DNA from 3 places in the Allobosea sp. TAF32 genome. Region 1 is predicted to be linked to each of the others. Evidence: predicted binding sites of a transcription regulator. Region 1 holds the regulator's gene; each other region holds the start of a gene.
The links. Region 1 encodes LexA, which represses DNA repair genes until DNA is damaged. Its sites were predicted from a motif close to TGTTCNNNNTGTGTTCNG; they were not measured.
Positions count from the first base shown of each region.

Region 2: a site for LexA is predicted at 3,626-3,643, ahead of parE (DNA topoisomerase IV subunit B). Genes of this name have one in related genera too.
Region 3: a site for LexA is predicted at 5,205-5,222, ahead of AB4Z16_RS25735 (DUF763 domain-containing protein). Genes of this name have one in related genera too.

Region 1 covers NZ_JBFRDM010000008.1:44,563-52,386, reverse strand. Annotated here, with positions in the region: gene gltX (glutamate--tRNA ligase) at 1-853, opposite strand, end outside; gene AB4Z16_RS17335 (ComEC/Rec2 family competence protein) at 1,008-3,269, shown strand; gene lexA (transcriptional repressor LexA) at 3,263-3,973, opposite strand; gene AB4Z16_RS17325 (molybdopterin molybdotransferase MoeA) at 4,073-5,284, opposite strand; gene moaC (cyclic pyranopterin monophosphate synthase MoaC) at 5,284-5,766, opposite strand; gene trpC (indole-3-glycerol phosphate synthase TrpC) at 5,763-6,575, opposite strand; gene trpD (anthranilate phosphoribosyltransferase) at 6,583-7,596, opposite strand; gene AB4Z16_RS17305 (anthranilate synthase component II) at 7,613-7,824, opposite strand, start outside.
Region 2 covers NZ_JBFRDM010000009.1:399,851-407,674, reverse strand. Annotated here, with positions in the region: gene AB4Z16_RS21770 (alpha/beta fold hydrolase) at 1-67, shown strand, start outside; gene AB4Z16_RS21765 (hypothetical protein) at 70-330, opposite strand; gene AB4Z16_RS21760 (LysR family transcriptional regulator) at 402-1,373, opposite strand; gene parE (DNA topoisomerase IV subunit B) at 1,533-3,614, opposite strand; gene AB4Z16_RS21750 (hypothetical protein) at 3,948-4,151, shown strand; gene AB4Z16_RS21745 (hypothetical protein) at 4,297-5,676, shown strand; gene AB4Z16_RS21740 (glycosyltransferase family 4 protein) at 5,759-6,982, shown strand; gene AB4Z16_RS21735 (FkbM family methyltransferase) at 6,990-7,820, opposite strand.
Region 3 covers NZ_JBFRDM010000013.1:157,584-165,407, reverse strand. Annotated here, with positions in the region: partial or broken gene AB4Z16_RS25770 (YciE/YciF ferroxidase family protein) at 1-80, opposite strand, end outside; gene AB4Z16_RS25765 (cysteine hydrolase family protein) at 593-877, shown strand; gene AB4Z16_RS25760 (Nramp family divalent metal transporter) at 1,103-2,416, opposite strand; gene AB4Z16_RS25755 (PepSY domain-containing protein) at 2,561-2,863, shown strand; gene AB4Z16_RS25750 (hypothetical protein) at 2,882-3,418, shown strand; gene AB4Z16_RS25745 (DUF6894 family protein) at 3,559-3,810, shown strand; gene AB4Z16_RS25740 (ROK family protein) at 3,973-5,043, shown strand; gene AB4Z16_RS25735 (DUF763 domain-containing protein) at 5,230-6,510, shown strand; gene AB4Z16_RS25730 (cation diffusion facilitator family transporter) at 6,618-7,562, shown strand; partial or broken gene AB4Z16_RS25725 (flavodoxin family protein) at 7,611-7,824, opposite strand, start outside.

The DNA.
Region 1 (7,824 bases):
TCTCCTGCGTGGAGAAGACCTCCTGGTCGCCATGGCTCCAGCCCAGCCGCACGAGATAGTTGCGCAGTGCCGCCGGCAGATAGCCCATCGAGCGATAGGCATCGATGCCGAGCGCGCCGTGGCGCTTCGAGAGCTTGGCGCCGTCGGGACCGTGGATCAGCGGGATATGCGACATGCTCGGCACGTCCCAGCCGAGCGCATCGTAGATCTGCGTCTGGCGGGCGGCATTGGTGAGATGGTCGTCGCCGCGGATGACATGGGTCACGCCCATGTCGTGGTCGTCGACCACGACGGCGAGCATATAGGTCGGCGTGCCGTCCGAGCGCAGCAGCACGAGGTCATCGAGATTCTCGTTCTGCCAGACGACGCGGCCCTGGACCTCGTCATTGACTACGGTCTCGCCGGTCTGCGGCGCCTTGAGGCGGATCACCGGCTTCACGCCTTCCGGCGCGGTCGACGGATCGCGATCACGCCAGCGCCCGTCATAGCGCAGCGGCTTGCCCTCGGCGCGCGCCTTCTCGCGCATCTCCTCGAGCTCGGCCGGGCTGGCATAGCAGTAATAGGCCCTGCCGGCGGCGAGCATCTGCTCGGCGACCTCCCGGTGGCGCGCCGCGCGCTGGAACTGATAGACGGTCTGGCCGTCCCAATCGAGGCCGAGCCATTCCAGCCCGTCGAGAATCGCGGCGATGGCTGCGTCGGTCGAGCGTTCGCGGTCGGTGTCCTCGATGCGCAGCAGCATCTTGCCGCCTTGCCGGCGGGCATAGAGCCAGTTGAACAGCGCCGTGCGGGCTCCGCCGATATGCAGGAAACCGGTGGGCGAGGGCGCAAAGCGCGTGACGACGGCATTGCTCATGGAAGGCAACTCCGGCCGGGCGGCACGAGCCGCCCGGGGCAAGACAGGGAAATGGCGCAGGTCATGACATGACAACCGGCGCGCGCCCTGTAACATGGCTTGGCCGGAAAGGTTAAGCGGTCAAATTGCTGCGCCGGCGGGGGAGGGGCGGAGAATGCAGCCGGGGCCGCCGGGGCAGGACATGCCGCGCGGCGCGCGAGCCGAGGCCTTGCCTTTGCGCCTGCTCGCGCCCTGGCTGATCTCCGTTCGCTTCAAAGCCTGGTTCAACCACTGGCAGGCCCGGTTCGGTCAGGCGCTCGAATTGGAGGCGGAGCGTCGCCGCCCGTTCCTATGGCTGCCTGTGGCGACGGGCGTCGGCATCCTACTTTATTTCGCGGCAGATCGTGAGCCGGCTTTGTGGGCGCCTCTGACCGGCTTCGCGCTCAGCGCGATCTTCGCGTTCGCGCTGCGAACCCGTCGGTTCGCCTCGATGGCCTGTCTGGCGGTGGCCGCCGCCTTCGCGGGTTTTGCCGCCGGCGTCTGGCGGACGGCCGATATCGCCGCGCCGATGCTGGAACGGCCGCGAATCGGCAAGGTGACGGGTTTCGTCGAGAGCGTGGAGGCACGCGACAACGGCGCCCGCATTGTCCTGCTGTTAACGGAATTCGCCGGAATGCCGGCCGCGGAGCGTCCAAGGCGCGTGCGCGTCAATATCCGCGCCGGCTCGGTCGCTCCGGGGGATCATATCGCGGCGACGGCGCGGCTCCTGCCTCCACCGGGGCCAGCTCGGGCGGGCGGTTACGATTTCGGGCGCGATGCCTTCTTCCGCGGCATCGGCGCAGTCGGCAGTATCGCAGGCAAGATCGCGTCGGCGCCCGCGCCGCATCCAATGCCGACGCGCCTTGCCGTCGATGTCACGATCGACCGGGCCCGCAACGCGTTGACCCGGCGCATCGCCGAAGTGGGCGGCGGGCAGGGCGGGGCGGTCGCTGCAGCCCTTGTCACGGGGAAGCGCGGCCTGATCACCGAGGCGACGAACAATGACCTGCGCGCGGCCGGGATCTACCACATCGTCTCGATCTCAGGCCTGCACATGGTTCTCGCGGCCGGGACGATTTTCTGGCTGGTGCGCGCCCTGCTGGCGCTCTCCCAGACTGCCGCGCTGCGCTGGCCGATCAAGAAGATCGCGGCCGTCGCGGCGATGCTCGGCGCGACCGCCTACTGCATCTTTTCAGGCAGTGACGTCGCGACCGAACGCTCGCTGATCATGACGCTGGTGATGCTCGGCGCGATCCTCGTCGATCGTGCTGCACTGAGCATGCGCAATCTCTCTCTCGCCGCCATGATCGTGCTGCTGCGCGAGCCGGAGGCGCTGCTCGGACCGAGCTTCCAGATGTCATTCGGCGCGGTTGCGGCCCTGATCGCCTTTGCCGAACGCTGGGAGAGCCGAAAATGCACGGAGCCGCCCCCGAGCCTGCCATGGCCGCTCGGGCCGGTCTGGGCAGCGGCGCTCGGCATCATCGTCACCACCTTGCTGGCGACGGCCGCAACAGCGCCTTTCGGGGCCTATCACTTCCAGACCTTCAATCCTTTCGGCCTGCTCGGCAACGCGATGGCGCTGCCCTTCGTCTCGCTCTTCGTCATGCCGGCGGCGGTGTTCGGCGTGCTGGCCTATCCCTTCGGGCTGGACTGGCCCGCCTGGGCGCTGATGGGGCTGGCGTCCGACGTCGTGCTCAAGGTGGCGCACTGGGTGGCAAGCATCGACCATTCCACCGTGATGATCGCCGCCTTCAGCCCGGTCGTGCTGACCTGCTTCGTGCTGGCGTTGCTTTGGCTGACGCTTTGGACCACGGCCTGGCGCTGGCTGGCGGCGGTCCCCATCGTGCTCGGCGTCGCCATCGCCGGAAAGCCGGAGCGGCCGGAAATCCTGATCGAACGCGACGGCTCGGGGCTTGCTGTGCGGGCCCCCGATGGACGCCTTGCGGTCGCCGGCAAGCCCAGCCGCTTCGTGCTGCAGCAATGGCTGGGTGCCGATGGCGACAGCCGCTCGCCGGACGATCCGACGCTGCGCGCCGGCATCGCTTGCGATCAGCTGGGTTGTGTTGCGCAAACGGCTGACAAGCGCACGGTTTCCTACACGCGCGACCGGTTGGCGATCATCGAGGACTGCCTGCGGGCCGACCTCGTCGTCACCGCCATTCCCTGGAGCGGCGCCTGCAAGGCGCGGCTGATCGAGCGAATGGGACTGTCACGCGACGGCGCGACCTCGCTCTACCGCACGGCGTCGGGATGGAGCAGCCGCATCTCAGAGCCCAGCGCAGCCGATCGGCCGTGGAGCCGCCGACGCGAACCGCGTCTGGCGGCGCCCGCTGCAACGAGCATCAGCATTCCGCCAGCATCCGCCGATGGCGAAGCCGAGGTCGAGCGGCTTCAGTAACGCCGCATCAGATTGACGAGGCGGCCCTGAATCTTGACCCGGTCCGGCCCAAGCACACGCGTCTCATAGGCGGGATTGGCGGCTTCGAGCGCGATCGAGGAGCCGCGTTTGCGCAGCCGCTTGAGTGTCGCCTCCTCGTCGTCGATCAGTGCCACGACGATATCGCCGGTATTGGCCGAGTCCTGCTTGCGGATGATGACGGTGTCGCCGTCGAGGATGCCGGCTTCGACCATCGAGTCACCGCGCACTTCGAGCGCGTAATGCTCGCCGGAGCCGAGCATGTCGGGCGGCAACGAGACGGTGTGGCTGCGGTTCTGAATGGCCGAAATCGGTGTGCCGGCGGCGATGCGGCCCATGACCGGGATCGCGATGGAGGAACGGCTGTCCTCATCGGCGGTGGGGCGGGGTTTGCCGAGATTGGGCTGCGTGCCGAGCCCGCCCTGGACGACCGCAGGGCTGAAACGCGGCCGCTGCTGCGGCGTACCGAGTCCATCGGGCATCTTGATGACTTCGAGCGCACGCGCCCGGTTGGGCAGGCGGCGGATGAAGCCGCGCTCCTCCAGCGCCATGATCAGCCGGTGGATGCCGGATTTCGAGCGCAGATCGAGCGCGTCCTTCATCTCGTCGAAGGAGGGCGGCACCCCGCTCTCACGCAAGCGTTCCTGGATGAAGCGCAGGAGTTCGTGTTGCTTGCGTGTCAGCATGATCCCGCCGGCCCCGGAAAAGCGTAGATTCGAAACAAATCACGAACACCATAACTGTTCGCCTTGTGTTCCGCAACCCGTTCGCGCGAGGGCGCCTGTCTACAGCAGCGGCAGGATACGGCAGAGGTCGCCTATCCTGGCCGGCGCAGCATGGGCCGGGCGGATCGTCAGCGCCTGCGCCCGCGCCAATGTGCCGAGCATGGAGGAATCCTGCCGGTCGAAAGGCGTTGCAACCCAACCATCGGGCGTCAGCGCCAGCTCCGAGCGCAGATAATCCTCACGCTCGTCATTGCCCGGCAGGTCGCGGCCGAGGCGGGCGGGGATGCTGCGATCGCGATCCGCATCGGCCAGGCCGAGCAGGGCTTCGATCAGCGGCAGCACGAAGAGGTGGCCGCAGACGATCGAGGAGACCGGGTTTCCGGGAAGCCCGACCACGACCATCCGGCCGAGCCGGCCGGTCATCATCGGCTTGCCCGGTCGCATCGCGATCTTCCAGAAGCCAAGCGACATCCCGGCCCGCGTCAGCGCTTCCTGTACGAGATCGTGGGCACCCACCGAGGCGCCGCCGAGCGTGATCAGCACGTTGGCGTCGGCGTCGCGCGCCTGAGCGATCTTGGCCGCGAGGTCGGCATGGTCGTCGCGGGCGATGCCGAGATCGAGCACTGCGCCGCCGGCCTTCTCGACCAGCGCGGCAAGGGCGAAGGAGTTCGAGGCGACGATCTGGTCGCGCCCGACCGGATCGCCCGGCGCCACCAGTTCGTCGCCGGTGGCGAGAATCGCGACCAACGGCTTGCGCCGGACTGGCAGCGTCGGATGTCCCATCGCGGCGGCTAGCCCGAGCGCTGCGCTGTCGAGCACGCGCCCGGCCTTCAGCAGGACGTCGCCTTCGTGGAAATCGAGGCCCGCTGCGCGCAGGAATTTGCCCTTGGCCGGCGACACCCGCACGCGGATCTCCGGGCTACCGACGCCGTCTGCGTCTTCCTGCATTAGGATCGTGTCGGCGCCCTCCGGCATCGGCGCGCCGGTGAAGATGCGCACGGCCTGTCCCGGTCCAACCGTGCCCTCATAGGCCCGGCCGGCGGCGGATTCGCCGATCACGGCAAGCGTCGCACCTTCGGCCATGTCGTCGGCACGCACGGCATAGCCATCCATGGCGGAGTTGGCGAAGGGCGGCTGAGTTCTGAGCGCCTTCAGATCGGCTGCGAGCACCCGCCAGGCGCATTGCGCGAGCGGCAGGGTTTCCGCCCCGATCGGCCCCGGAACGCTGTCGAGCAGCGCCTTGCGCGCGACGGGGACCGGGGTGAGCGCCATCAGCGGGCTTTCGCCTCGTAGTCGCCGGACTGGCCGCCGGATTTGTGAAGCAACCGGATATTCTCGATCCGCATCGCCCGGTCGACCGCCTTGACCATGTCGTAGACTGTGAGACAGGCGACGGAGACGGCGGTGAGCGCCTCCATCTCGACGCCGGTCTGGCCCTTCATCTTCACCTCGGCGCGCACGCGCACGCCCGGCAAGGCCTCGTCCAGTTCGAGATCGACGGCGATCTTGCTGAGCAGCAGTGGGTGGCAGAGCGGAATCAGCTCATGCGTGCGCTTGGCGGCCATGATGCCGGCGAGGCGCGCCGTGCCGAGCACGTCGCCCTTCTTGGCGTTGCCGTCGCGCACGATCGCGATCGTCTCCGGCGCCATCACGACGCTGCCCTCGGCTATTGCCGTGCGGGTCGTCTCGGCCTTGTCGCCGACATCGACCATATGCGCCTGGCCTTGGGCGTCGAGATGGCTGAGCCGGCTCACGCCGCGTTCTCTTGAGCCTGGCCGGTCAGCAGGGTCCGCGTCGCCGCTGTGACGTCCGCCTGCCGCATCAGGCTCTCGCCGACGAGGAAGCTGTTGACGCCGGCCTTGTTGAGACGGGCGATGTCGGCATGGGCAAAGATGCCGCTCTCGCCGATGATGATGCGGTCGGCCGGGACGCGCGGCGCCAGCCGCTCGGTCACGGCGAGGTCGACGTGGAAGCTGCGGAGGTCGCGGTTGTTGATGCCGAGCAGCCGGCTTTCGAGCTTGAGCGCGCGGTCGAGCTCGGCGTCGTCATGCACTTCGACGAGCACGTCCATGCCGAGATCGCGAGCGGTTTCGTTCAGCGCCCGGGCGGTGTCGTCGTCTACGCCGGCCATGATGATCAGGACGCAGTCGGCGCCCCAACTGCGGGCTTCGTAGACCTGATAGGGCTCGTAGAGGAAATCCTTGCGCAGCGCCGGCAGGCCGGAGGCCTCGCGCGCCTGTGTCAGGAATTCCGGCTGGCCCTGGAAGGAGGGCGCGTCGGTGAGTACCGAAAGACAGGCGGCGCCGCCGGCGGCATAGGCGCGGGCGAGCGAAGGCGGGTCGAAATCGGCGCGGATCAGCCCCTTGGACGGGCTGGCCTTCTTGATCTCGGCGATCAGGGCCGGCTTGCCGTCCGCGAGCTTGGCGGCGAGCGCATCGGCGAAGCCGCGCGGTTTGGCGGCCGCGCGGGCACGGCGTTCGATCTCGGCCTGCGGCACCGCGGCCTTGGCGGCCGCGATCTCCTGGCGCTTATAGGCTTCGATCTTGGCGAGGATGTCGGTCATGCCGCCCTCACGCGTTCGAGGCTTTGATCAGGGCGTCGAGCGTCGCCTTGGCCTTGCCGGAATCGAGGGCCGCCGTCGCCTGGGCGAAGCCGTCCTTCAGGTTCGCGGCCTTGCCGGCGACCAGTAGCGCCGCCGCCGCATTGAAGGCAGCGATGTCGCGGAAGCCGGTTCTCTCGCCGGCCAGCACGGCGTTCAGCGCAGCCGCGTTCTGCTCGGGCGTGCCGCCGCGCAGCACCTCCGGCCTGGCCGGCTCAAGGCCGACATCGGCGGGGCTGATCGTGAAGCTCTCGATCCTGCCGCTATCGAGCGAGACGACGCGGGTCGGGCCGGTGGTGGTGATCTCGTCGAGCCCGTCGGAGCCGTGCACGGCCCAGACGCGGGTCGAGCCGAGCGAGGCCAGCACCTTGACCATCGGCTCGAGCCAGGTCTCGGAGAAGGCGCCGATCAACTGGCGCTTGACGCCGGCCGGGTTGGAGAGCGGGCCGAGCAGGTTGAAGATCGTGCGCGTGCCGAGTTCGGTGCGCACGGGCGCGACATGGCGCATCGAGGCGTGATGCGTCGGCGCGAACATGAAGCCGACCCCGGCCTCGGCAATGCAGCGCTCCGTGCCGGCCGAATCCAGCCCCACCCTGACGCCGAGCGCGGTCAGCACGTCCGCGGCACCCGAGCGCGAGGAGGCCGCGCGGTTGCCATGCTTGGCGACGGGCACGCCGCAGGCGGCGGTGATGATCGAGGCCAGCGTCGAGACATTGTAGGAGCCGGAGGAATCGCCACCGGTGCCGACGATGTCGATCGCCTCGGCCGGCGCCTTCACCGGCAGCATCTTGCCGCGCATTGCGCCGACCGCGCCGGCGATCTCCTCAATCGTCTCGCCGCGCACGCGCAGCGCCATCAGGAAGGCGGCGGACTGCGCATTGGTGACCTCGCCCGAGAGGATCGTGTCGAAGGCGTCCCGCGCCTCCTCGCGCGAGAGCGTCGCTCCGGTCGCGACCTTGGCGATGAAGGGTTTGAAGTCGTCCATGGAATCTCTGCGGAATTCAGGCTGATGGGGTCAGGGCGGCGGCTTCGTGCTCGCTGCGCCATCGCTGGGCGAGATCGAGGAAATTCCGCAGGATCGTCGCGCCATGCTCGGAGGCGATGCTCTCCGGGTGGAACTGGACGCCGTGGACCGGCAGCTCCCGGTGCGAGAGCGCCATGATCAGGCCGTCATCGGTCTCGGCCTCGATGTCGAAGACGGTTGGGCAGGAAT
Region 2 (7,824 bases), on a different contig from region 1:
CGGCCACCTCTCGACGCTGGAAGCGCCCGATGGGGTCACCGCGGAGCTGCTGCGCTGGCTCGATTGAGTTCAGCGGGGCAGGGCGCAGGGATCGAGCCGGGTGTCGCCGGCCGCCTTCGTGATCGAGCCCGTGGTCAGCGGATCGACCGGCTGGCGCTTGGAGGCGGCGAGACTGACGGCCGCCATGCGCTCCCTGTCCAGCGGCTCGATGCGGCTCGACATGAAGTTGGCGGCGATCACCGACAGGAAAGCGATGGCCGCGCCGGCCTTGGCGACATCGGCGACCACCGTGCCGCGGTCGTTCTTCCAGAACAGTTCGATCAGGCGCATGGCGCACTCTCCGCGTCTCGTGACCTCACGAGAACCGCAGACGACCTTACGGAAGAGCCGTAAAAGCTTGGTTAGCCGGTTCTTGCCGGGAACCGCTCGATTTGAGTGATCCCCACCGGCTTGATCGTATCGCCCGCCAGGAGCGATCGCTGCTCGCGGAAAAGCTTGCGCAGCGCGCCGAGGACGGCGACGACGCCGGGCCGGCTGCGCGAGATCTCATGCGAGACCAGATAGATGTCGTCGCCGGTCCGCTCCGGCGGCGGCTCCAGCCGGCGCAGTGTCGAATCCGCATCGCCCATGAAGCAGGGCGCCATCGACAGGGCGCCGGCGGAACGGATGCTTTCGTAGCGCGCCGCCGAGTCGCCGACGCGCGCTGCGATCGGCCGGCCCGCGGCATAGGTCATGATATAGTCGTCGATCCGGGACGAAGTCTCGCGGTTGACCGAGATGATCGGGGCCGTGGCCGGATCGACGTCCTGTCGGATATAGAGCGCCTGCATCAACCGGCCGAGCTTCTGGGCGTAGTGGCCCGGCTCGGTCGGCGGCTTGCTCATGCGCAGCGCGATATCGGCCTCGCCGCGGGCAAGGTCGAGCCTGCTGCGCGTGCTGATGATGACGATCTCGACGCCGCCGGCCGCGGCCGAGATCGCGGTCGCATGCATGGTCAGGAGGAGGCTGATCGACGTCGTCGCGGTCACGCGCACCGGAGCATTGGCGAGCGGCTTCGCAGCCTCTGCGCGGATCGCGAAGCGGCGGGCGGCAGCCTCGATCTCGCCGGCTTCAGCGGCAAGCCCCTGTCCGATCGCCGTCGGGGCGAGGCGATTGGCTTCGCGCGTGAAAAGCTGAAGGCCGAGGTCGCGTTCGAGCGCCTTGAGCCGGCGCGCGACGGTGGCTTCGCTCAGCCCGAGCTGCGCCGCCGCCACGGCCATCGACCCGCCGACGGCGATGGCGTGAAAGATCCGGATATCGTCCCAGGAGGCGCTCCCGGCGGCTGCCGCCAGATCGCCGTCGCGTCGAGATGGAGGTGGAGAAGGCTCGGCCATAGGGTCAGCGGCCAGTCGCCCGGCGCGGTCCGGTGCTTGCGGTCATGGCATTCGGTAGGGTGAGGCGGGTTCGGCATGCGCGAACCCTGCCTGCAACGGCCGCGTCGGACAGCCCGGCGGCCGTGAAGCCCAGCCCCCCAGAGTTGGTGGGCTCGCTCCTCACAGGTCGATCAGCTCCCCGGCGAAGGCAGCGCGTTCCTGGATGAAGGTGAAGCGTGCTTCCGGCTTGTTGCCCATCAGCCGCTCGACCGTATCGGAGGTTTCTTCCTTCGCCTCGTGGTCCACCATGACCTTGAGCAGGATGCGCTTGCTCGGATCCATGGTGGTTTCCTTGAGCTGGGCCGGCATCATCTCGCCGAGGCCCTTGAATCGCGAGATCTCCGGCTTTTTGCCTTTGAACGCCGTCTCCAGCAGTTCGTCCTTATGAGCATCGTTGCGGGCATAGATGCTCTTGCCGCCATGCTGGAGCCGGTAGAGCGGCGGGACGGCGAGGTAGAGATGGCCCTTCTCGATCAGGCGCGGCATCTGGCGCCAGAAGAAGGTGACGAGCAGCGAGGCGATATGGGCGCCGTCGACGTCCGCGTCCGTCATCACGATGACCTTCTCGTAGCGAAGATCGTCCTCGCGGAATTGCGTGCCGATACCGCATCCCAGCGCCAGGATCAGGTCGGCGAGTTGCTGGTTTGCGTGAAGCTTCTCGCGCGTCGCATTGGCAACGTTGAGGATTTTGCCGCGCAGCGGCAGGATCGCCTGGTTGGAACGGTTGCGCGCCTGCTTGGCGGAGCCGCCGGCCGAGTCGCCCTCGACGATGAAGAGTTCGGAACCAGCCGCGCCGGCATTGGAGCAGTCGGCGAGCTTGCCGGGCAGGCGGAGCTTCCGCGTCGCGGTCTTGCGCGAGACCTCTTTTTCGAGGCGCCGGCGCAGCCGCTCCTCGGCGCGGTCCACCGACCAGTCCAGCAGGCGCAGCGCCTGCTGCGGCGCGGCCGCAAGCCAGTGGTCGAAAGCGTCGCGAACGGCGCCCTCTACGATGCGGGAGGCTTCCTGCGTCGCCAGCTTATCCTTGGTCTGGCCCTGGAATTCCGGCTCGCGGATGAAGACCGAAAGCATGGCCGCGCAGGTCGCCATCACGTCGTCGGAGGTGACCTGCGCCATGCGCTTGGACTGGCCGATGCGCTCGGCATGGTCCCGCAGTCCGCGCAGCAAGGCGATGCGCAGGCCCTGCTCATGGGTGCCGCCTTCGGGCGTCGGGATCGTGTTGCAATAGGAGGAGGAGAAGCCGTCCTCGCCGGTCGCGAGCCAGGCCACCGCCCATTCAAGCGAGCCGTGGCCGCCTTCCTTGGTGATCTTGCCGGAGAAAATCGGCTCGGCGACGAGGTCCTTGCCCTCGATCTCGCGGCCGAGATAGTCGCGCAGGCCCCCGGGGAAACGGAACACGGCCTCCGCCGCGACATCGCCTTCCGGCTTCAGCAGCGACGGCGCGCAGGTCCAGCGGATCTCGACGCCTCCGAAGAGATAGGCTTTGGAACGCGCCATGCGGAACAGGCGGGCCGGCGAGAAATGCGCGCCCTCGCCGAAGATCTGAGGATCGGGATGGAAGCGCACCTTGGTGCCGCGCCGGTTGGCGACGGCGCCGACCGTCTCCAGCGGCCCCTGCGGCAGGCCACGCGAGAAGATCTGGCGGTAGAGCGTCTTGCCGCGCGCGACCTCGACCTCGAGCCGGTCGGACAAGGCATTAACGACGGAGACGCCGACGCCGTGCAGGCCGCCCGAAGTCTCATAGGCCTTGGAATCGAATTTTCCGCCGGCATGCAGTATCGTCATGATGACTTCGAGCGCGGACTTGCCCGGGAATTTCGGATGAGGATCGACCGGGATGCCGCGGCCATTGTCCGTCACCGCGATGGAGCCGTCCTCGAACAGCTCGACATCGATGAAGGTGGCGTGTCCCGCCACCGCCTCGTCCATGGCGTTGTCGATCACCTCGGCGAAGAGGTGGTGCAGGGCGCGCTCATCGGTGCCGCCGATATACATGCCGGGCCGGCGCCGGACGGGCTCCAGCCCCTCGAGCACTTCGATTGCGGAAGCGTCATAGCCGGTCTCGGAAAGAGTGCCGTTGCGCGCGCCGTTTCCTGCGGGCGCGGGCGCCTTCGGAGCCGCGGCCGGCGAGCGCGCTTCCGGCTTGGGATCAGCCGCGCGAGGCCGCTCCGGCTCCCCACCGAAAAGATCGCCGTTCTCGTCCATCACTGCCTAACGTTTCCTGATTCGTTCCGTCCAATTCTAGTGCATGAAGGACGGATTTTGCGATGTGCTTGTTTCATCCGGAGTTCGATCCGGCTCGGCAGCGGCGTCGGGCGTCGCGCCTCGTCGCTCCGCTTATAGACAGTCCCCCGAGACATCGGAACTCTCTCGTTGGAACGGTGCACCGGTCGTCATCGGCATGTGACGTTGCCCTGGCACAAGGGGCATCGGAACTGGACGCGTTCAGTCTGCGTTAACCATCGCCGTCGAGGATCGGAAACAGATCGGGCCTATGCGGACAGCCGCAATGAGCTATGATCGGGGCAGGGGGAAGAAATGGCCGTGGTGTCGCGTCGCTCAGTGCCGGTTACGGGAATCGCAGGGCTGCAGCGTGCCGCGCGGCTTGCGGGTGAGAGCTTCGGGCATGAGGACGTCATCGGCGCGCCGCTGACCCAGGCCGAAAGCCATGCGGGCCGCTGGTTGTGGTGGCTCGCGGCGATTGCTGCATCGGCCGGCCTGACGGCCCTTCATTTCTACTGATCCTTCAGGCGGACAGCGCGGAAGTATCAACCTTTTTGCCCTAAGGCCTTTGGCCGGAGGGTAGAATTTCCATGGCTTCCGGTATCGGTTTCGGCGGGACTCAAGATGGCTCCGCCGCGCGCATCGCAGGCGGAGTGGCCGCCTGATGGCCAAGATCACCGCATTGGGCGCGTATTTCTATCAATCGCTCCTGGCTTTCGGCCTCCTCATCGTCGTCTCCAATCTGCTGCCGGCGTCGGACTACGCTGCCTACTCGCTCTTCGCCTCCATCGTGCAGTTTGCCGATATCGCGTTTTTCCACTGGATCCGCGCCGCCTCCAGCCGCTTCTATCCGGGCCCGGACAAGACCAGCGAACAGGCCGAGCGCGGAGTCATCATGGTCGAGCTCGCGGGAAGCGCGGGCCTCTGCCTGCTCGCAGCCTTCCTTGCCCCGCTCCTCGGCGCTCCGGTCTGGCTGGGATTGCTCGGCGCGATGGCGGCGATCCTGCAGGGTGCGGGCGAACTGCACCTGACCATGCTGCGTTTCCGGCAGGAGTTCAGGCTGTTCTCCTGGCTCCAGGGTGCACGCGCGACGATCCTGGCCGCGGCAACGATCGCCGGCGCTGCGATCAGCCCCGATTTCGCCCATGTGCTGGCCGGGGTGCTGGCCGGAAACATCATCTACTGCGTCATCGCCTGGGCCCGGTCGCGCCGGGTGATGCCTCTTGCCATGCATTGGCAGGCCGATATCGCCACGCGGCATCTGGTCTATGGCGGGATCACGGCCGGCGCCGGCGTCGCGACCCTGCTCATGCCGCTCGCTCTCAAGACCGTCTTGCTCGGCTCGCTCGGCCAGGCCGCTGCGGGGCCCATGTTGGCGCTCGATCTGTTGCAGCGGCCCTTCATCATGATCACCTCGTCGCTTCAGGCGATCCGCTTTCCCGAACTGGTCGCCCAGTTCGATCGCAAGGGCGATCCCAAGGCGATGCAGGCCGAACTGGGCCGCTATTACGCGCTGCTGGTGGGCCTCTCGCTGATCGGAGCCGCTGGAATCATCGCCGTGCTCGGCCTCGCCACCCAGCTCGTCATTCCCGTGGGGCTGCGCGAGGCCTTCCTGCGGACCGCGCCTTTCGTCATGCTGATGGCGATGCTGCGGGCACTCGCCCAGACCGTGCTGCCGGCGCCCGTGCATCTGCAACGCCGCTTGACCGCCATCCTGGGGCTCGCAGCTCTCGACTGCGTTTTGACCTGTGCGGGCGCGCTCGGCGTGGCGTGGTTCCTTGCCGGCACCGACACGGCGATCGTTGCCGGCGCTGCCGCCGGCGCCGCCGCGGCGCTGGCGCTCGGATGGTTCATGCTGCGCCGGGAGTCCTTCGCCATGCCTTGGCCGCCGATCGCCCTGTCGGGCACCGCGCTCGCACTGTCCTGGCTCTGCACGATCTGGTTCGCGGGCAACCTCATGCTCGCGACCTGTGCCGCGCTCGCCATCGCGCTCGTCATGAGCGCCTACCCCTTGCTCATCCTTGTCCGCTGGATCGCTCGTTGAGACCGCCTGGCCGGACAAGCCTGCTCGCGCCACGCCGAGGCTCCCGCCATCCTTGCCGCTGGAATGATCTCTGGAGTTCTTCATGCGCGTGGTCATCGTCAGCGATTTCGGCTGGATCAACGGCGGCGCCGCCAAGGTGGCAATCGAGAGCGCCCGCGGCTTGGCCGAGGCCGGCGTCGAAGTCGTCTTCGCCTACGCGATCGGTCCGGTTTCAGACCGTCTCGATCACCCGCTGATCGATGTCGCGCATTTCGCCGGTGAGGAGGTCTGGCAGGTCGGCAGCAAGGTCGCAGCCGCGCGCCAGGGCATCTGGAACGCCCGGGCGCATGCCTTCCTGAGCGAATTGCTTGCGAAGCAGCCCCGCGGCGAGACTCTCGTCCATCTCCACCAATGGACCAAGGCCTTCAGCCCGGCTGCCATCGCCGCTGCGGGCGAGAGCGGGATGCCGGTCGCGATCACGATGCATGACTACTTCTCGTTCTGTCCGGTCGGCGGCTATTTCGACTTCAAGGCCGGAGCGCCCTGTCGGAGGAGGCCGATGTCGATCGGTTGCGTCACCGCCAATTGCGATCGCGCCTCCTATATCCACAAGCTGGTCCGCGTCGCCCGGCAATGGCGTTCGGACAAGGCGCTGCGGGGTTTGCAAAGGCCGCTCTTCATTCATGTCAGCGCGTTTGCTCGCGACGTCGCCGAGCCGTTCCTGCCACGCACGGCACGGCATGTTGTGATCGAAAACATGATGAACGCGACGCCGCACGCGCCTGCGGACGTGGCCAAAAGCCGTCATGCCACCTTCGTCGGCCGGCTTACCCAGGAGAAGGGCATTCTGGTCCTGGCGCAGGCGGCTCGCGAAGCCGGCGTTGCCTTACGGTTCGTGGGTGATGGGGACGATGAGATCAAGGCTGCGGTCGCTGGCCTCAACCCGGATGCCGAGATCACCGGTTGGCTCGATTCCTATGCGGTCCTCGCCGAACTCCGCGCCGCCCGCTGCCTGGTGGTGCCATCGCTCTGGTATGAGACAGGGCCGCTGACCGTGGGCGAGGCGATGGCGCAGGGTGTCCCGCCCATCGTGCCGCGCACGATCGGCGCCGCCGGTCGTGTGCGTGATGGAATCGACGGCCTTGTTCTCCCCGCCGTCGAAGCCGGAGCGTTGACCGAAGCTCTCATTGCCTTGCGCGACGACGCTTTCGCGTCACGTCTCGGGCGAGCGGCTCATCAGGCCTTCTGGGCAGAGCCGCCGGTGCTCGGTCGTCATGTCGAGGCGCTGCGCGCCAGCTATCGGGCTGCCTTTGCTGCGACGGCGTAGGCTTGTTTCAGGTCAATGGCCGTGCGGCCGCAAGCAGATTGGCGGAAAAGGCAGGAGGGGCGTCGATAGGTTCGATCCGGCACTCGTGCCCCTGGAATAGCCGCACGAACTCTCGCGTGAGCGGCGAGGCCGTGTGAGCGGTATGCCTGAGCATGTAGAGGCGGTCGTACCCAAGGCTGCGCAGGACGTTCCAGCTCGACGCGCCGAGCTCTGCCGAATTGCTTTCGAAGGCGATCACGGGCCGATGCCGCGCAAGGGTTTCGGACAAGCCCTGGAAGACTGAGTGCTCGAAGCCCTCGACGTCGCATTTCACGAAGGTGATCGCGCGCCCATCCAGGCCAAGCTCCGTGACAAGGCGGTCTCCGTGGCGCACAGGCAAGCTCCTGTCGCCGTTCCCCTTCGCGAAGGTGCCGGTGCCGTCATTGCCTTCCTCGTGGAAGGAGAAAGGGAGTTCGGCGTCTTCCGGCCCCAGCCCAACCTCGGCCACCTGGACATTGGTGCAATGGTTGAGGGCCAGGTTCGCGCGCAGGACAGCGCTCATCTGCGGGTTGGGTTCGAAGCAGACGACGCTGTCGAAGAGACCTGACCAGACCACTGCATGATTGCCGATATTGGCGCCGATATCGAGGCAGATGCCTTCGCCCAGAGCAAGGTTCCGGATCAGTTCCGTCAGGCAGGCGAGCTCCTCGCGCTCGTACAGGCCGTTGGTGAGGACGGCAAGCCCGACATGTTCATGCGGGATGACCGCAAGCCGGGGAGAATGACGGCGCAGCTCACCCCATTGCCGCCGCACGAGGGCCTTGATCGCCAGATCCCGGATTCGAAACAGCGCACCCATGACT
Region 3 (7,824 bases), on a different contig from region 1:
GCGTAGTAGATGTCCTTGAGCGTATCGAGAAAAAGGTTCAGGACCGGGAAGCGCTGGTTTCTCCACTCGCACAGGGCCATGCTTCAGCGCCGGCGAACTTTCATACGCCTCAGCGGCCTGGCCAGCCGGGAGAGGAGGCTCAGCGGCGGCCGGGGCCCAATCCGCGGTCGAGGAATGCAACGGGACCGCATGCTCCCTTCCAGCTGGATGATGGCGATGGCTTAGCTGCCGAGATGCACCGAACTCGCGATTGCTTTGTCTGAAGGAGACGAGCGATGGCCGCGCACGGCCTGGTCAACGGCCCCTCGGCGAGAACTGCATCCACCTGTGCGTAGATATGCAGCGGCTCTTTGGCCCGGGATATCCATGGGCCTTTCCTTGGCTCGAAAGGGTTCTGCCATCGATCGAGCTGATAACCCGCTCGCACCCCGAACGTACGCCGTTCACTCGCTTCATACCGGCTCCGCGGCCGGGAGACGGTATCGGTTCGTGGCGCCGGCATTAAGAACGTTGGGCGGAGGTAACCCTTGACAATCTCGGTCTCGATGCTGTTCGCCTTCACGCGGTACTTGAGCGCTTCGTCTCGCCCGCCATCGTCCTAGACAAGAGGGTTTATTCTCCCTGGACAGCGGCCCTGGATCGGTTCGTCTCCGAGAAGCACGTATCATCATCCGGCGGCGAGACCGACGTTTGCGTCCTGGCAACCGTCCTGGGTGCCATCGATCGAGGCCTTCGCGTTGTTCTCGTGACCGATGCGCTTTGTAGTTCTGCCGATTCCACCCATGACGCCTTGATGGAACTCTACCTCAACCGCTTCAGCGAGCAGATCGAAGCCAGTACCACGGCGGAGGGTGGTGGCACAGTGGCGGTGAAATGATTCAGCGGGGAAGTGGAGCATCAATGTGCTCGTCGCCCGATACCCCGACCACTTGGCGAACCAGCATGCCGACTTCCAGTGTGTAGGACGTTGTCGAAATGCCCGGGAGTTCCGCCAGACTGACGTAGTGGCTGCCGTCGTCGTCTTGGCACTGTTCCCGGTAGAGTTCGCGCCGGACGGTTGAGCCTTCCGCGCCGGACCTCTGCTTGCGCGGGCTGGCCCCGATCAGTGGAAGACAGCCATCGATGCGGCCGCCGCCGCCATAACGATGGTCGCTCCCCAACCAAAAATGCGGACCGTACCGTTCGTAACGAAGCGGCCCATGTTATCGCGCTGCGAACCAACCCACATCATCGCTGCCATCACGGGGACCGCAACGAAGCCGTTCACGACGGCGCTCCAAAACAACGCCTTCATCGGATCGATCGGCGTAAAGCCGAGACCCACGCCGAGGAGGGTGGCTGCTGCTATGACCGAGTAGAAGCCGACGGCTTCCCAAGGCTTGTTTTCCAGGCCGCATTTCCAGCCCTGCGCTTCACCGAATGCATACGCGACCGAGCCTGCGAGTACCGGCAATGAGAGCAAGCCCGTGCCGATGATGCCGAGGCTGAAGAGCTCGAAGGCGAAATCACCGGCGATCGGCCGAAGCGCTTCTGCCGCGTCGGCCGCGCTTCCGATCTCGGTCTTCCCGCTGGCATGCAGCGTCGCCGCCGTGCTGATGATGATGGCGATCGCGACGAGGTTCGACACCGCCATCCCGACAAATGTGTCCAGACGGATCCGTTGAAACTGACGATCCGCTTGCTCAGGTGCTTTCTTCAGGGGCTTGTCCTCATCCTTGCGGTCGATCTCCTCGACCTCCTGGCTGCTTTGCCAGAACAGGAGGTAGGGGCTGATGGTCGTGCCGAAGATCGCGACCACCATCGTCACGGTGTCTCCGGACAGCGTCAGCTTGGGCATGACGAAGCCTGCCCCGACCGCGGGCCAGTCGATCTTCACGATAAAGATCACGGCGACGTAGGCGAGCAGCACCAGCGTCAGCCATTTGAGGTAATTGGCGTAGGTCTCGTAGGAAATGAAGAGCTGCAATGTGAGCGAAATGCTGGCCAGCACGACGGTGTAAAGCGCGCTCGGGCCGCCAATGGCGAGCGAGCCGGCCGCACCCATGGCGGCCAAGTTCGCGCCGATGTTGATGGTGTTAGCGATGAAAAGCAGGCCGACCAGGCCGAGCACCGCCCATTTCGGCATGACCTTCTTGAGGTTCTGCGCCAGGCCGCAGCCGGTGACGCGACCTATCTGGGCGCTAACGAGCTGCACGGCAGACATCAGGGGATAGGTCAACGCCATCGTCCAGAGCATGTTGTAGCCGAACTGCGCTCCGGCTTGCGAATAGGTCGCGATCCCCGAGGGGTCATCGTCGGCCGCACCGGTTATGAGTCCGGGCCCGAGCTGCTTGAAGACAGCAGCGCCTCGCCATCCTTTCCATGAAATCGACCGCTTCGCGGGAGGCGGGGACGGCATTTCGGAGAGACTGGTCATGGCGTTGTTCCCGGAGAGCGCGGGAACAACAGCCTGCTGCCGGCTTCGTTCCGCCGCACAATGCGCTCGGGAACAGAAACGACGGCCCAGCGGTTCGAGAGGCATCCTGCGGCCTAGGCCGCGTCCAGTTAGGGGGCTTCTCCAATGAGAAAGCAGCTGATCATACTCACCATCCTGGCGGCGACGGCGCCGTTCGGCGCGTATGCCCAGACCTCGACCACCTCGCCCATGCCGGCACCGAAGGCGGATGCCGACAAGAATGCGCCGCTGCCGGGAGCCAACAGCTTCACCGAAGGCCAGGCCAAGAGCCGCCTCGAGGCGAATGGCTACACCAACATCAGCGAACTCAAGAAGGACGACAACGGCGTCTGGAAGGGCAGCGCGACCCATAGCGGCGCCACGGTCAGTGTCTCGGTCGACTATCGCGGCAATATCACCCGCAACTAATCATAGGAGAAACGAATCATGACCCAGACCCTGACCCGTTCCTATGACAGCTACGAGGCCGCTCGCGCCGTCGTCGGCCAGCTCGAAGCCGCCGGTGTGAACTCCTCAGACATCAGCCTCATCGGCCGCCATCAAAAGGCCGACGATAGCAATGCTGGCGAAGGCGCAGGCATCGGTGCCGTGCTGGGTGGCGCCGCAGGCCTGCTTGCAGGTATCGGGCTGCTCGCCATTCCCGGCATCGGGCCGGTGGTCGCGGCTGGCTGGCTGGCGTCTACCGCTGCGGGCGCGGCCGTCGGCGGCGCCGCCGGCGGCATCGTCGGCGCACTGACGAGCGCCGGCCACAGCGAAGAGGAAGCGAACTATTACGCCGAGACCGTCCGCCGCGGCGGATCGGTCGTGTCTGTTCGCGCCGCCGAGGAACAGGTGCCTGCGATTGAGGCGATTCTAGATGGTGCCACGCCGATCAATCGTGATGAGCGCCTAGCCGAGTATCGCGCTGGCGGCTGGAGCCGCTTCGACGAGACCGCAGATCCCTATCAGCGTCCCGTGATCTGAAAACGGTGCACAGTAGAACGTCAGGCAGGTCGGCTATCCGCCGGCCTGCATCGCTTCGGTTCTCTTGTCCAGGTTGTCATTTTGGGGAACCAGGGCCGGGCCGCTGCGATTGGAGGAGTGACTTCCTCAGGATTCTTCCCATGCCTATGTACCGTTTCATCACGAATAGCGGTGGATCGCACTTCGTCGATTTGGATCTTCCGGACGACAAGGCTGCTCGGCAGGAAGCTCGGACGGCGTTCGCTGAAGCTGCCCACGATGCGCTGACCGAAACCGACAATTGCGAAATAACGATGTTGGTCCAGGCGGGTGAGCGCCCCGTCTATCGCGGTCGGATTTCATTCGAATCCGCAGACGTCACAGATTCGGCCCGTACCCGATCAGGAACGTGACGGTGCTTCTCGTGAGCACCCAGCGTACATGTGCCCGATCGGGTTCATGCCGCGGGAAAGGGGCCGACCCTGATCCCGAATGTGTTCACTATGGGGCGGCCGATCTGCGTTGGAACCCCGCTCCTCCTGACGGGTTGAGTTTGTCTCACCGACGAGGCTCTCATGGCAAAAAGTACGAAGTCGACCCCGGCGGACGGTCGCAACGGGGCCGCTCAGCTGCCCTCGGTCATTGTCACAAGCTACAATCTGGAAGCCCGTGACGAGGACGGCTTCGTCGGAGACAAGGCAAGGCGCGGAGCGATCTTTGAGCATCTCGAGGAGTTACGAGCGGCATTCCGGGAGACCGGCGAGGACCCGATCGATAAGCCGAGTGATGAGCTAAAGAAGAAGGATCTCGACGCGATCCTGGCGGGCGACGATGCCGAGGCGGCAGCGCTGGTTCACAGTGCGATCGAGAAGTACGCGGAGGCCCTGGCATCGGTCGTCCGTCGCTTCTGTCGCTTCAAGGCTTGGTCGGCAGTTGAGCGCATCGTCGTAGGGGGAGGCTTTCGCCAGAGCCGCGTCGGCGAGCTGGCCATAGGACGGGCCGGGATCATCCTGCGCACGGAGCAGCATCCGGTTGAGTTGGTGCCGATCCGTCACGACCCGGATGAGGCGGGTCTACTGGGCAATGCTCATATCGCTCCAAAATGGATGTTCGAGGCCTTCGACAGCCTGGTGGCGGTCGACATCGGAGGATCGAACATTCGGGCCGGGATCGTCGAGCTTCGACAGACGAAGGCGATAGATCTCAGCAAAGCGAAGGTTGCGACCTTTGAGTTGTGGCGGCACGCCGACGACACGACCAATCGCGACGAGGCGGTCGAGCGCCTTGGCGAGATGATTAGAAGTCAAATCGAGGCCGCGGAGAAAGCAGCCCTCAAGGTCGCACCCTTTATCGGCATTGGGTGTCCCGGCATCATCCAGCCCGACGGCAGCATCGACCGCGGGGCGCAGAACTTGCCAGGCAACTGGGAAAGCAGTCGTTTCAACCTAATCGACAGCGTTCGCGAAACGGTGCCGACCATTGGCGAGCACGAAACGATGGTCACCATGCATAACGACGCGGTCATTCAAGGCCTGAGCGAAATGCCATTCATGCAGGACGTCAAAAACTGGGGCGTAGTCACGATCGGAACGGGGCTGGGGAACGCCAGCTACGAGAACCGCGCCAAATCCTCAAAACGGAGCTGAAGGCTCGGGGATGTCGCACCCGCGAATCCTAGGAGGATTTCCGAGGGTCGAGCGGCTTTCCGCGCCCTCGGGGTGCTCGCTTGAACGAAGTGAACCGCTCTAAGTTCCAACGCCGTTCGCTCGGTATGGTCAACGATCACGGGTCGATGTACATATCGAAATGTTCTTATTTCGTTCCCGTGAGTTATGACAAAGCGATCTGGCAGTGCCGATCTTCCCCTACATTACGGGCGTGTGCCGCTCTGGCTCGGCGAGCGCATGGCCCGGCTGGGTAGTGTGATCTGTGAAGCCATCATCCAGCAATACGGGCGCGATGAGCTACTGCAGCGACTGGCGCATCCCTTCTGGTTCCAGTCATTCGGCGCGATCATGGGCATGGATTGGCACTCGTCCGGCATTACGACCAGCGTCATCGGGGCGTTGAAACGGGGTCTTAAGCCGCCAGCTGGTGAGTTGGGGCTGCATGTCTGCGGCGGGCGAGGGAATCATTCCCGTCGGACACCCGCCGAGCTCGAACAGATTGGCGCGAAGGTAGGGTTCGACGGGACAGCCTTGGCGCAGGCAAGCCGGCTCGTCGCCAAGGTCGACAGCGCAGCGGTGCAGGACGGCTTCGACCTTTATCTGCACGGATTCTTCGTGGCCGATGACGGCCATTGGACAGTCGTGCAGCAGGGCATGAACGGCGACGGCGGTCTGGCGCGGAGGTATCATTGGCATTCCGAGGGCCTTGGCAGCTTCGTCGAAACACCGCATTCCGCAATAGAGGGGCGCAGCGCCGGCAACATCGTCAACCTGACCGATGCGCGCGCTGACTGCGCCCGCGAAGCGCAGGTCACGATGCTGCGCGATCAGGGACCGGACAGGATCGTCAGGGAATTGGCGGCGCTGCAGCCGGCGCGCGCCATCCCTGATCAAAACGCCCCGCAGCTGTTCCTCCCGCATCTCGTGATGCCCGCCCACCACGATGTCAGGCCCGAGGACATCGTGACACGACGCCTCCATGGGGCATTGGCTGCCGCGGCAGATCGGGGGCCAGAAGACTTTTCCGAGCTGCTGCTTGTACCCGGCATCGGCGCGCGCACGGTGCGGTCCCTGGCGATGGTCGCGGAAGTACTGCATGGCGCGCCCTGCCGTTTCAGTGATCCAGCGCGCTTCTCTCTCGCCCATGGCGGCAAGGACCGGCAGCCCTTCGCTGTGCCGACAAAGGTCTACGACCAGACCATCGCTGTCCTGCGCTCGGCCGTCGATCGGGCGAAGCTCGGCCAGGACGATCGCCTTGCCGCCATTGCGCGGCTGGACGGTGAGAGCCGTCGGCTAGAGCGTAGTACGACCGGGCCGACGCTCGTCGAATATGTCGCTGAGGAGCGCCGCCGATCTGCGGAATACGGCGGCCGGAGTGTCTTTGGCTGGGAAACGCCCGGGACTGCACAAGGCGAAAACGTCAGAGCAATGCGTCGGCAGCTCTAGGCCAAGGGCTCCCCGCCCTTATCATTTGCCTTCGTGGGATACATTTCACGCGTCGGGTCAAGGGAACAGCCACCGCTGCAGCTTGTTGCGCTGAGGCGGGGAGCTAGATGGCGACACATTCGGGATCACGGAAAGTCATCTATGCAGCGCTGGCAGGAAATCTGCTGATCGCGACGACGAAATTCGTCGCGGCAGCCTGGACCGGCAGCTCGGCGATGCTGTCGGAGGGCGTTCACTCCCTGGTCGATACCGGCAATGGCGCACTCTTGCTCTACGGCCTCAACCGGGCCGCGCGGCCGCCCGATCTCACGCATCCCTTCGGCCACGGCCGCGAGCTCTATTTTTGGAGCTTCGTTGTTGCGCTCCTAGTCTTCGCGGTCGGGGCCGGCGTATCGCTCTACGAGGGAGTGGCCCATGTTATCGCCCCGCATCCGGCGACGAACCTGACCGCGAACTATCTCGTGCTCGTTTTCTCGGCCCTGTTCGAAGGCTATTCCTGGCGGGTTGCGTTGAAGGAATTCAAGATCGCCAAGGGCTCGCTGAGCTACTTCGCCGCGGTCCGACAAAGCAAGGATCCGAGCGTCTTCACGGTGCTGTTCGAAGATACCGCAGCCTTGCTCGGCTTGTTCATCGCCTTCATCGGCATCACGGCAGCGGCCTATTTCGAGCGACCCGAGCTCGACGGCGTGGCGTCGATCTTGATCGGCGTCATTCTGGCGATGACGGCAATGCTTCTGGCGCGCGAGAGTAAGGCGCTGCTGATCGGGGAAGCGGCTTTGCCCCACGTCCAGGAAGAGATCAGGGCGGCGGTCGACGGAGATCCAGATGTCGAGCGTGTCAACGGCATGACGACAGTCCATCTGGGCCCAGATCAGATCGTCGTGGCGCTGAGCCTTGAATTCAAGGACGATCGATCGACCGTTGACATCGAGGATTGCGTGGAGCGCATCGAAGCGAGGCTCAGGAAGCGCCGCTCCGACATCGTCTCGGTATTTGTGAAGCCGCAGACTTCCACCACGTGGCGAAAGCGGCGCGCCAAGCTGGTCGAGTAAAAATTTAGATCGCCGACGGCGGTGCTACCATAGGCAGCGCGGGTTGCCTCAATACCCCGGATAGGAATGCCGCTTCAGCAGTCCAGCGAGGTGGGCCGCATTCCGAGCGAGCATCCGGTTTGTCATGGCGGTCGTTTCTGAAATCTCGTCGAGATCGATGAAATTCATGCTGCCCCTGGCTTCGCCGACCCAATATGTCGGCCCGCCGGCCGCGATGGTGAACCCGACATCAAACAATGCCTGAGCGATTTCAGCGGAGACG